3 regions of the Pseudomonas sp. nanlin1 genome follow, and region 3 is predicted to be linked to each of the others. Evidence: predicted binding sites of a transcription regulator. Region 3 holds the regulator's gene; each other region holds the start of a gene.
The links. Region 3 encodes FliA, which starts transcription of late flagellar genes. Its sites were predicted from a motif close to CTAAAGTTTNNNNNNNNNNNGCCGNTAA; they were not measured.

Region 1 (3,239 bases), 280 kb from region 3:
CTGAACGAAGCTTGGAAGGTATTGGCATTGTTATCTCTCGCGCATAGGAATGGGGATACCCTTATTTGGTGCGCGCGCGAGTAGGCGGTGTTCAAAGCAAAATGACCTTGTGCCGACCGACGGTCAGTCATCCATTGCCGGTTAGTCTGAGGGTATCAAGTGGTAATCCAGCAGAGGGTTTCTCGGAGCCCGGACAGCTTTCCATCACTCCACCAACAACAATGACGCATCAAAGCCCAGGCGCAAGTTGCCCCAGTGACGGCCGTCGATAAAGAACGGCACGTCGATCTCGGTCATGATTTCTCCGGTGTCGCGCAGGTAGGTTTGCAGCAGGAAACGCTGGGTATTGCTGGCGGCGCGCAGGCCGGTGGGGTCGCTGAACATGCGTTTATTGCGGCACACGGGCAGGTCGACTTCGCGGTTGCCTGTCGGTGTTTTCGAGACCCAGCTGTTGTTTACCGGGCAGTAGCCTTTGGTGTCGACGATAAACGCCACCTTGCCCCCCGGGGTGCCCTTGGCGAGGATGTCGATCTCTTGCTGGCAGACCTGGGCGAAGCGTTCGGTGTAGGCGGTCAGGTATTGTTTGGGGTCGGTGTTGGGGATCATCCGGTAGGTCTGGTCGAACAGGTTCAAGCCACCCTTGTGCAAGGCGTTCAGGTGCTCCTGCAAGCGGTCGCGGCACTGGCTGGCACGGGTGATCGCCGCGTCCAGCGCGCCGTGGCCGAGGACGAAACGGCCGAGCAGGGTTTGCACCCGCTCGGCGACGCCGGAGAGGTCGCGGGTGGCGGTCGCCGAGTGCTGCATGCGCTGATCGATGGCTTGGCTGTCCGCGTAGATCTGGGTGACACGGTCGTTGATACCGGTATTGCTGTCGGCGAACTGCTGTATATGCTCGGCGATGTCAGCCAGTTTGCCGCTGGTGGCTTCGAAATCGCCAATCATGCTCTCGAAGTGCCCGGAAGCGCGCTCCACCACGTTTTGCGTTTGGCGCGCGCTGTCGCTGATCTCTGCGGTTTGTTGGTGGGTCTTGCTGACTTCCAGCAACATTGCATCGATGTTGCTGGAAATATCGTCAGTGGCGCGGCTGACGTTCTGCGCCAAGGTGCGTACCTCATCGGCGACCACAGCGAAACCGCGGCCGCTCTCGCCGGCGCGGGCCGCTTCGATGGCCGCGTTGAGGGCCAACAGGTTGGTTTGCGAAGAGATCTGCTGGATCAAGCCGACGATGGACTTAATGCTGGATGAACGCTGGTTCAGCGCCGACACCAAGGTCCCGAACTCACTGAGGCGGGTGGATATCTCGCTGATCTTACCGGTCACGTCGAGCAGTTCGCCGTAAGAGTTGCGGGCCATGCTGAGGTTCTGCGCGGTGGTGCTGGAGATACCCTGGGTTTGCAGCGAGACCTCTTCGATGCGCCCAACGGCGGTGTTGCTTTGTTCCATGACCTCTTTGGCGAAGCGCGCCTGGTGGGTCGTGCTGTCGCTGGAGTCGCTGATGTTTTTCAGCGACCGCGCCGACTCGACGGCAATATGCACGGTCAGGGCTTGAACGTTGCTGATGATTTCCCGTTGCTTACCCAAGAAGCGATTGCAGGTGTTGGCCAGGGTGCGGATTTCGTCGTGGGTGAGCAGGGGCAGGTCTTTGGACAAGTCACCTTCGCCATTGGCCACTTCTTCCAGGGCGCGGGTCATGTTGTTGACCGGGCGCACGATCAGGTGCCGGAAGTACCAGACCATAAAACTGACCAGCGTCAAAGTAAACAGAGTGCTGGCCAGGATAAAGTTGTTCAATAGGTCGAGGCGGCTTTCGATCTGGCTCAAAAGGGCTGGGTCCAGCGCTGCGCCGCGCAAGGGCTGGAGGATCTCGCCGCGCAGGTTCAATGCCACCCAGTAGAGCAGTGCACTGACCAGTACGAGCAGGAACAGGCTGGAGAGTTTTTTGGTCAGGCTATCGAAAAATTGCTTCTCGATAGACTCGTAAACCGTCTTCCACATCTGCATGCCGCTGCTCCTGGGCAGTTAAATTTTGAAATAATTCAACTTCGATCCTTAAAAATCGACCGCCGGTGGCAAACCTTTAATCAGCTGATGAACCCAATGTGACGGATTAAGTTTTACGCCTCGGGCGCGAGACCACCGATTCAATATTTTTCCGGCCAATTAGCCCCGGCTGTGCGGGTTGCGGCAGCAACCACTTGTACATCACCAGGCAATCCACCAGCCCCAATTGACCGTGACGATAGGCTTTGGGCAACCGGCCCACCACCTCGAAGCCTAGCTTTTGCCACAGCGCTACCGCCACTTCATTGCTGCTGACCACCGAATTGAACTGCATGGCCATAAAGCCCTGGTCACGCGCCAGTTGTTGCGAGTGCTCGCACATCAACCGGGCCACGCCCCGGCCACGGGCGGCCGCGCTCACCATATAGCCGCAGTTGCACACGTGCCCACCGGGGCCGGCCGCGTTGGCCTTGAGGTAGTAGCTGCCCAGCAGGGTGCCTTGCTCGTCCTCGGCGATCAGCGTGTGCAGCGGGTAGTCGAGCCATAGGGCCTGTGCCTGTTCGCGGGTGGTGCTGGGCTCGTAGGCATAGGTTTCGGCGGCACTGACCACGGCCTGGAAAGTGGGCCAGAAACGGTCGAAGTCGGCGGCGGTCATGGGGCGGATATGAATCATTGCGGGCTCTTGGCTAAGCGTCGATGGGGTGCGCGGGTCACTCGCGTTCGTATTGGTCCAGGGTGTCGCTGGCAATCTGCCGGCCCAGGGCGATGAGTTCCGGGGCTTTGTAGAACTCAAAGAAACGGCATACCCGTTTGGGCACATTGATGAGGATGTCCGGTGGGTAGCCGGCGATCTTGTACTGCGCCAGCGACGTTTGCATGACTTCGAAGCTCTGGTTGATCAAGTCCAGCAATGAGGCAGGGCCGACGTTGTCGACGATGATCGAACCTGTGGCCGAGGCGGGCGCGCCAGGTGCTTGCGGCGCAGCGGCGGGTTGTTCGCCCATGGGCAGGGAGATATCACCCAGCCACGGGTTGGCGCTGGCTGCCGCGGGTTTAAGCACGTTTTGCTCGATGCGCAAGATCTGTTCGGCCTGGCGGCGGCGAAACGGCAGATGCGAGCCCAGGGAGGTCATCAAACTGTCGAAACGGCTTTTGAACGCCGCTGGGCGCTCTATAACGGGCAAGGTGTAATGCTTTTGGTTGGTCGAGTTGAGGTTGACCGCAATGATCAAATCGCA
Region 2 (3,239 bases), 2.2 Mb from region 3:
CGCAGAATTTGCGCCATTCCACCAGTGCTTCGGCTGACGGCGGCGCCGCCGGCAGCAGGCCACGGTGCACGCGCCGTTCGCTCCACGGCCAGATCAGTGCTTCGGCGGGGTGGAACAGGTCGGGGTCGGCATGTTGCTGGGCGCTCTGCACCGCGTGCTGGTGCACCTGTTGTTGCAGCTCGGCCATGGGCACCTGCAGGTAGAGCGCGGCGAGGTATTGCCAGCGGGCCATGTGCGGGCAGTCCCAGGCCTGCTGGGCTGCCAGGGCCAGGCCGTTGGCCAGCAGTACGGTGTTGGCCGGCTGGTTGAGCAAGCGGCGCAGGCTGGGGTCTTCATCCATGCGCTGTTGCTGGCGCAGGGCGTCCTGGTCGTCACGGGCGATATGCAGCACGCGCACCAATAACCGCCGTTCGCTCAGCAGCAGCCGATAGCCATGGCGGACCCAGGCCGGCAAGTGCCAGTGCTCGGCCATGGTCAGGCACAGGCGCAGTAGGCGCACGCCGAACAGCTCCAGCTCGACGCTGCGGGCCGACTCACCCTTATGGATTACCCGCAGCTCCCATTCTTCGAGCAGTTGCGGGTGGGTCATCGCCAGCGGCCAGAGCGGCGCCAGAAACAGCAGGCTGCCCCAGTGGATTTCCTGCCAGAGCCGGGCCAGGCGGTTGCCGAACAAGCCATTGGCCTGCTGCGTGGCGTGCTGGCTGATCATCTGCAACTGGCGCAGCCCGTGGGGGATCTCGGCCTGGTCGAGGGCAGGTAGGCGCGCGAGCAGTTCCTCGGCCCGTTTAAGGCCCAGGCGATTGAGGGCTATCTCCAGGCTCTCGGCCGGTTCGGCGAGGTTGCGCTCGCTGTTATGCAGGTTGGCGGCGCGCATCATGCTCAGCACCAAAGCAGGGCTTTGTTGCATGGCTTCAGCGATGTCGCGCAGTGAACTGCGATTGTCGGCCAACGCCGCCTGCACCTGTTCATAGCTGTGGCGGGGGACCGGTAAGCTGACGCTGTCGAGCAGTTTCAGCCAGGCTTCGAGCGTATGTGGCGTTGGGCGGGTCATGGTTGCTTCATTCGCCTTGCAGAGAGGGCCGAACTGGCTTTTCACCAATCGTGGCTATAGTCTGGCGCAGAAGTGCCGATAAGTAGAAGGAGAGTTTTAAGAACTTCCGCTCTGATCCTGTCCACGACTGCGTAAGTGTTTCCTACCTATGGCTAAAATTATCGGCATCATCGTCGTATTCGCGAGTGTTCTCGGCGGATACGTGCTGTCCCACGGGCAAATCGCTGCGTTGATCCAGCCTTTCGAGGTGTTGATCATCGGTGGCGCGGCACTGGGCGCCTTCTTGCAGGCCAACCCCGGCTACATGACCATGAAGGTCCTGAAGAAGTCGTTGAAGATGTTTGGCTCGCGGTTCACCCACGCGTTCTATATGGAAGTGCTGAGCCTCATCTACGAGATCCTCAACAAAAGCCGGCGTGAAGGCATGATGGCGATCGAGGGTGATATCGAAGATGCTGCCTCCAGCCCGATTTTCGCCAAGTACCCGTCGGTGCTCAAAGACGAAGCCATGACGGCCTTTATCTGCGACTACCTGCGCATCATGTCGTCCGGCAACATGGCCCCCCATGAATTGGAAGGCCTGTTCGACATGGAGCTGTTGAGCATGAAGGAAGAGCTCGAGCACCCTTCCCATGCCGTGACCGGGGTTTCCGATGCACTGCCTGGTTTCGGCATCGTGGCGGCGGTACTCGGTATCGTGATCACCATGGCCTCCCTGGGTAGCGGTGACAAAGCCGCCATCGGTGCCCACGTGGGCGCGGCGCTGGTAGGTACGTTCCTGGGTATTTTGGCCGCTTATGGTTTCTTCGGCCCATTGGCCACGTGCCTGGCCCACGATGCCAAGGAAGAAGTGAACACCTATGAAGCCATCAAGGCCGCCCTGGTAGCTTCGGCTTCCGGTATGGCCCCTTCGCTGGCCGTAGAGTTTGGCCGTAAAGTGTTGTACCCGGCGCACCGGCCTAGCTTCGCCGAGCTGGAACAAGCGGTTCGCGGTCGCTAAGCCATGGAAAATAATCAGCCGATCATCATCAAGCGGGTCAAACGCTTCGGTGGCGGGCACCACGGCGGCGCCTGGAAAATTGCCTTCGCCGACTTCGCCACCGCGATGATGGCGTTCTTCTTGGTGCTGTGGCTGTTGTCCAACGCCACGCCCGAGCAGCAGTTGGCGATTGCCGGCTACTTCAAAGACCCTATCGGCTTCTCCGAAAGCGGCACGCCCTATGTCATTGACTTGGGCGGTTCGCCGCAGTTGTCCCCTGACGCAACGCTCAACCCGGAAATCAAAGACGAACCGGCGCAACCCCAGCCACAAAGCCAGAGCCAGGGCAGTGCCGATGGCGCCGATGCGCAAATCCAGGGCCGTGCCGAAGAAGTCGAGCGCGAGCGCCTTGAATTGCTGCTGCAAGAGTTGCAGAACAAAGTCGATCAGAACCCGGAACTGCAGAAATTCAAGGACCAGATCCTGTTCGAAATCACCCAGGACGGTTTGCGCATCCAGATCATGGACGCTGAAAACCGCCCTATGTTTGACCTGGGCAGTGCTCGGCTCAAGCCGTATTTCGAAGACATCCTGCTGGCCATGGCGGACACCATCAAAGCCGTGCCCAACAAGATCAGCATCAGCGGCCATACCGATGCCAAGCCATATGTCGGCAGTGGCGACTATGGTAACTGGGAGTTGTCGGCCAACCGCGCCAACGCGGCACGCCGTGCACTGACGGCCGGGGGCTACCCGGATGCTCAGGTCGCTCGGGTGGTGGGTAACGCGTCGTCTTCGTTGTTCGACCGCAAGAACCCGTTGAACCCGGTCAACCGCCGGATCGACATCGTGGTACTGACCAAAAAGGCCCAGCGCGACATCGAAGGCGAAGCCGCCCAGCCCGATGCCACGCAGCCCCCTGCCACGCCAGCGCCGGCGCCTGCCAAGCCGCCGGAAGCTTCGGCGACGCCGGTCGACCCTACCGCGCCAATCCAGCCCCGTGAGCTGCGCCAGCGCCTGAACATCTTTGAAGATGGCGTGCTCAAGTTGGACGAGCCAGGTAAGCAAGGGCAGCTCTGACACGGCCTACCACCCACGGGCCAGCCGGGTCTTGAAGCGTTTGTGGAAATGCTCGGCGCTTTCTCTGGCTTCATCGATGCGCTGGCTGGAGGACTCGGCCGAGTAGTCCTCCATGCCCATCATCCGGCT
Region 3 (3,239 bases):
AGAACGAACATGGGTAGCATGCATCCCGTACAGGTGATCGCGGTGACCGGCGGCAAAGGTGGCGTCGGGAAGACTAATGTGTCAGTGAACTTGTCACTGGCTCTGGCAGAGCTTGGCCGCAGGGTCATGTTGCTGGATGCCGACCTGGGGCTGGCCAACGTCGATGTGCTCTTGGGGTTGACGCCCAAGCGCACGTTGGCAGACGTCATAGAGGGTCGTTGTGAGCTGCGCGACGTGATGTTGCAGGGGCCAGGTGGCATCCGCATCGTCCCGGCGGCTTCAGGCACCCAGAGCATGGTGCATCTGTCCCAGGCGCAGCATGCCGGGCTGATCCAGGCCTTCAGCGACGTCGGTGACAACCTCGACGTACTGGTGATCGATACCGCTGCCGGTATTGGCGACTCGGTGGTCAGCTTCGTGCGCGCTGCGCAGGAAGTGCTGCTGGTGGTGTGCGACGAGCCCACCTCCATCACCGATGCTTACGCGCTGATCAAATTACTCAACCGGGACTACGGCATGAACCGTTTCCGGGTCTTGGCCAACATGGCGCAGAGCCCGCAGGAAGGGCGCAACCTGTTTGCCAAGCTGACCAAGGTGACCGACCGTTTCCTCGATGTCGCGCTGCAATACGTGGGTGCGGTGCCTTACGACGAATGTGTACGCAAAGCGGTACAGAAACAACGCGCGGTGTATGAAGCGTTTCCGCGCTCCAAATGTGCCCTGGCCTTCAAGGCCATCGCGCAGAAAGTCGACACTTGGCCACTGCCTGCCAACCCAAGGGGGCATCTCGAATTCTTCGTCGAGCGGCTCGTTCAGCAAACCAGCGCGGGGCCAGTATCATGAGTGCTAGCGGATACCGTATGTACAGCAAGGCTTCTAGGGAATCGCAACAATACGAGTTGATCGAGCGCTACGCGCCCTTGGTCAAGCGTATTGCTTATCACCTGTTGGCACGTCTGCCCGCCAGCGTGCAGGTCGAGGACTTGATCCAGGCCGGCATGATTGGCCTGCTAGAAGTGTCGACCAAGTACGACTCGAGCAAAGGCGCCAGTTTCGAGACCTACGCAGGTATCCGTATCCGCGGCGCCATGCTCGATGAAGTCCGCAAGGGTGATTGGGCGCCGCGTTCGGTGCACCGCAACACGCGAATGGTCAGCGACGCGATTCGGGCAATTGAAGCAAAAACTGGCCGTGACGCTAAAGATCATGAAGTTGCGGCCGAACTCAAGTTGAGTCTGGATGATTACTACGCGATTTTGAACGACACCCTGGGCAGCCGCCTATTCAGTTTCGACGACCTGTTGCAGGACGGCGAACACGAAGGCCTGCACGAGGATGGCGCTACAGGATCGCTGGAGCCGTCGCGGGACCTGGAAGACGAACGTTTCCAGGCGGCGCTGGCTGATGCCATTGCCAACCTGCCCGAGCGGGAAAAGCTGGTGTTGTCGCTGTACTACGATCAGGAGCTGAACCTCAAGGAAATCGGTGAAGTGCTGGGTGTCAGCGAGTCACGGGTCAGCCAGTTGCACAGCCAATGCGCGGCGCGTCTGCGCGGGCGGTTGGAAGACTGGCGGGCTAGATCGTAGAGAAATACGCGGGTTTGGGGGGAGGGCGGATCTGTACCGGGCTCGCTCCGGGGTGATCAGGTAAACACCACTGGGTGTTGGCCCGGCTCACTACGAAGTAGCCTGCTTTGGCAGTCGCTGTACTGGTTAAACGGATTCGATTTGATTGCGTGCCCAGGGGCTGGGTGCGTTCAAGACTGCTGGAGGTCTAATTGGACAAGAACATGAAAATCCTCATCGTTGACGATTTCTCGACGATGCGGCGGATCATCAAGAACCTTTTGCGCGATCTGGGGTTCACCAACACGGCGGAAGCCGATGACGGCATCACTGCATTGCCAATGTTGCAAAGCGGTAACTTCGACTTTTTGGTCACCGACTGGAACATGCCTGGCATGACCGGCATTGAACTGCTCAAGCAGGTCCGTGCCGACGAGCGTCTGAAAACCATGCCGGTATTGATGGTGACCGCCGAAGCCAAGCGTGAGCAGATCATCGAAGCGGCCCAGGCCGGTGTTAACGGCTATGTGGTCAAGCCTTTCACCGCCCAAGTGCTCAAAGAGAAGATCGACAAGATCTTCGAGCGCGTCAACAGCTGATGACCGCCACGGGGGCGCTATGGACAATAAAGATTCATCTTTGGCCGACTTCGAGTCGACCCTGAAAAGACACGCTACTGAGCTCGTGTCCAGCCTTGAAAAAGGCCGTTTCGGCGATGCAGTAGACCTTATTCATCAGCTCAACCAGACCCGCGACCGTGGCCTGTATCAGGAAGTCGGTAAGCTGACCCGTGAGTTGCACAGCGCGATCGTCAACTTTCATATCGACCCCCATATGCCTCAAGCCGAAGAGGTGTCGCAGATCACTGACGCCACCGAGCGGCTGTCGTACGTGGTCAGGCTCACCGAGAACGCAGCCAACCGAACCATGGACCTGGTGGAGCAGAGCACGCCGGTGTCTGAGGCCCTTGCGACCGATGCCAAAGCGTTGAGCCTGGATTGGGAACGCTTCACGCGCCGCGAGATGGACGCCAACGAGTTTCGCCTGCTGGCTCCTAAAATCAGCGAGTTTCTCAAACGCAGCGATACTGAGTCTCACCAACTGACTGCCAACCTCAACGACATTTTGTTGGCGCAGGATTATCAAGACCTTACGGGCCAGGTGATCAAGCGCGTCACGCAATTGGTCACTGAAGTGGAAAGCAATCTGCTCAAGCTGGTGCTCATGGCCAGCCACGTCGATCGCTTTGCGGGGATCGATCATGATCACCAAGCGATCGTTGCAGAAAAAGATAAAGAAAAAGATCCATCCAAGGGTGAAGGTCCGCAGATTCATGCCGATAAACGTGAAGACGTTGTATCTGGTCAGGACGATGTCGACGATCTGCTATCCAGCCTGGGTTTCTGACAGGGTTTCAGGAAAGTCCGCTGACGTGGCTCAGGGGCTTTCCGGCCAGAACCGCCAGACTGTGTTGACCGTTAACTAATCCCAGGGAGCACCCACATGAGCTTCGGCGCCGACGAAGAAATCCTCCAGGACTTCCTGGTAGAGGCCGGCGAAATTCTTGAGCAACTGTCCGAGCAACTGGTCGAGCTGGAAAGCCGCCCAGATGACGCGAACCTGCTCAATGCAATTTTTCGCGGTTTTCACACTGTAAAAGGGGGCGCCGGCTTC

Region 1: a site for FliA is predicted at 2,054-2,081, ahead of QCL65_RS10385 (methyl-accepting chemotaxis protein). Genes of this name have one in related genera too.
Region 2: a site for FliA is predicted at 1,106-1,133, ahead of motA (flagellar motor stator protein MotA). Genes of this name have one in related genera too.

Annotation. Positions count from the first base shown of each region.
Region 1 covers NZ_CP124218.1:2,202,451-2,205,689, forward strand. The annotation lists gene QCL65_RS10380 (alpha/beta hydrolase) at 1-28, opposite strand, end outside; gene QCL65_RS10385 (methyl-accepting chemotaxis protein) at 205-2,001, opposite strand; gene QCL65_RS10390 (GNAT family N-acetyltransferase) at 2,108-2,674, opposite strand; gene QCL65_RS10395 (patatin-like phospholipase family protein) at 2,712-3,239, opposite strand, start outside.
Region 2 covers NZ_CP124218.1:5,062,938-5,066,176, reverse strand. The annotation lists gene QCL65_RS23455 (HDOD domain-containing protein) at 1-1,051, opposite strand, end outside; gene motA (flagellar motor stator protein MotA) at 1,200-2,051, shown strand; gene motB (flagellar motor protein MotB) at 2,055-3,110, shown strand; gene QCL65_RS23440 (toll/interleukin-1 receptor domain-containing protein) at 3,117-3,239, opposite strand, start outside.
Region 3 covers NZ_CP124218.1:1,924,356-1,927,594, forward strand. The annotation lists gene fleN (flagellar synthesis regulator FleN) at 10-843, shown strand; gene fliA (RNA polymerase sigma factor FliA) at 837-1,586, shown strand; gene cheY (chemotaxis response regulator CheY) at 1,790-2,164, shown strand; gene QCL65_RS09075 (protein phosphatase CheZ) at 2,184-2,972, shown strand; gene QCL65_RS09080 (chemotaxis protein CheA) at 3,069-3,239, shown strand, end outside.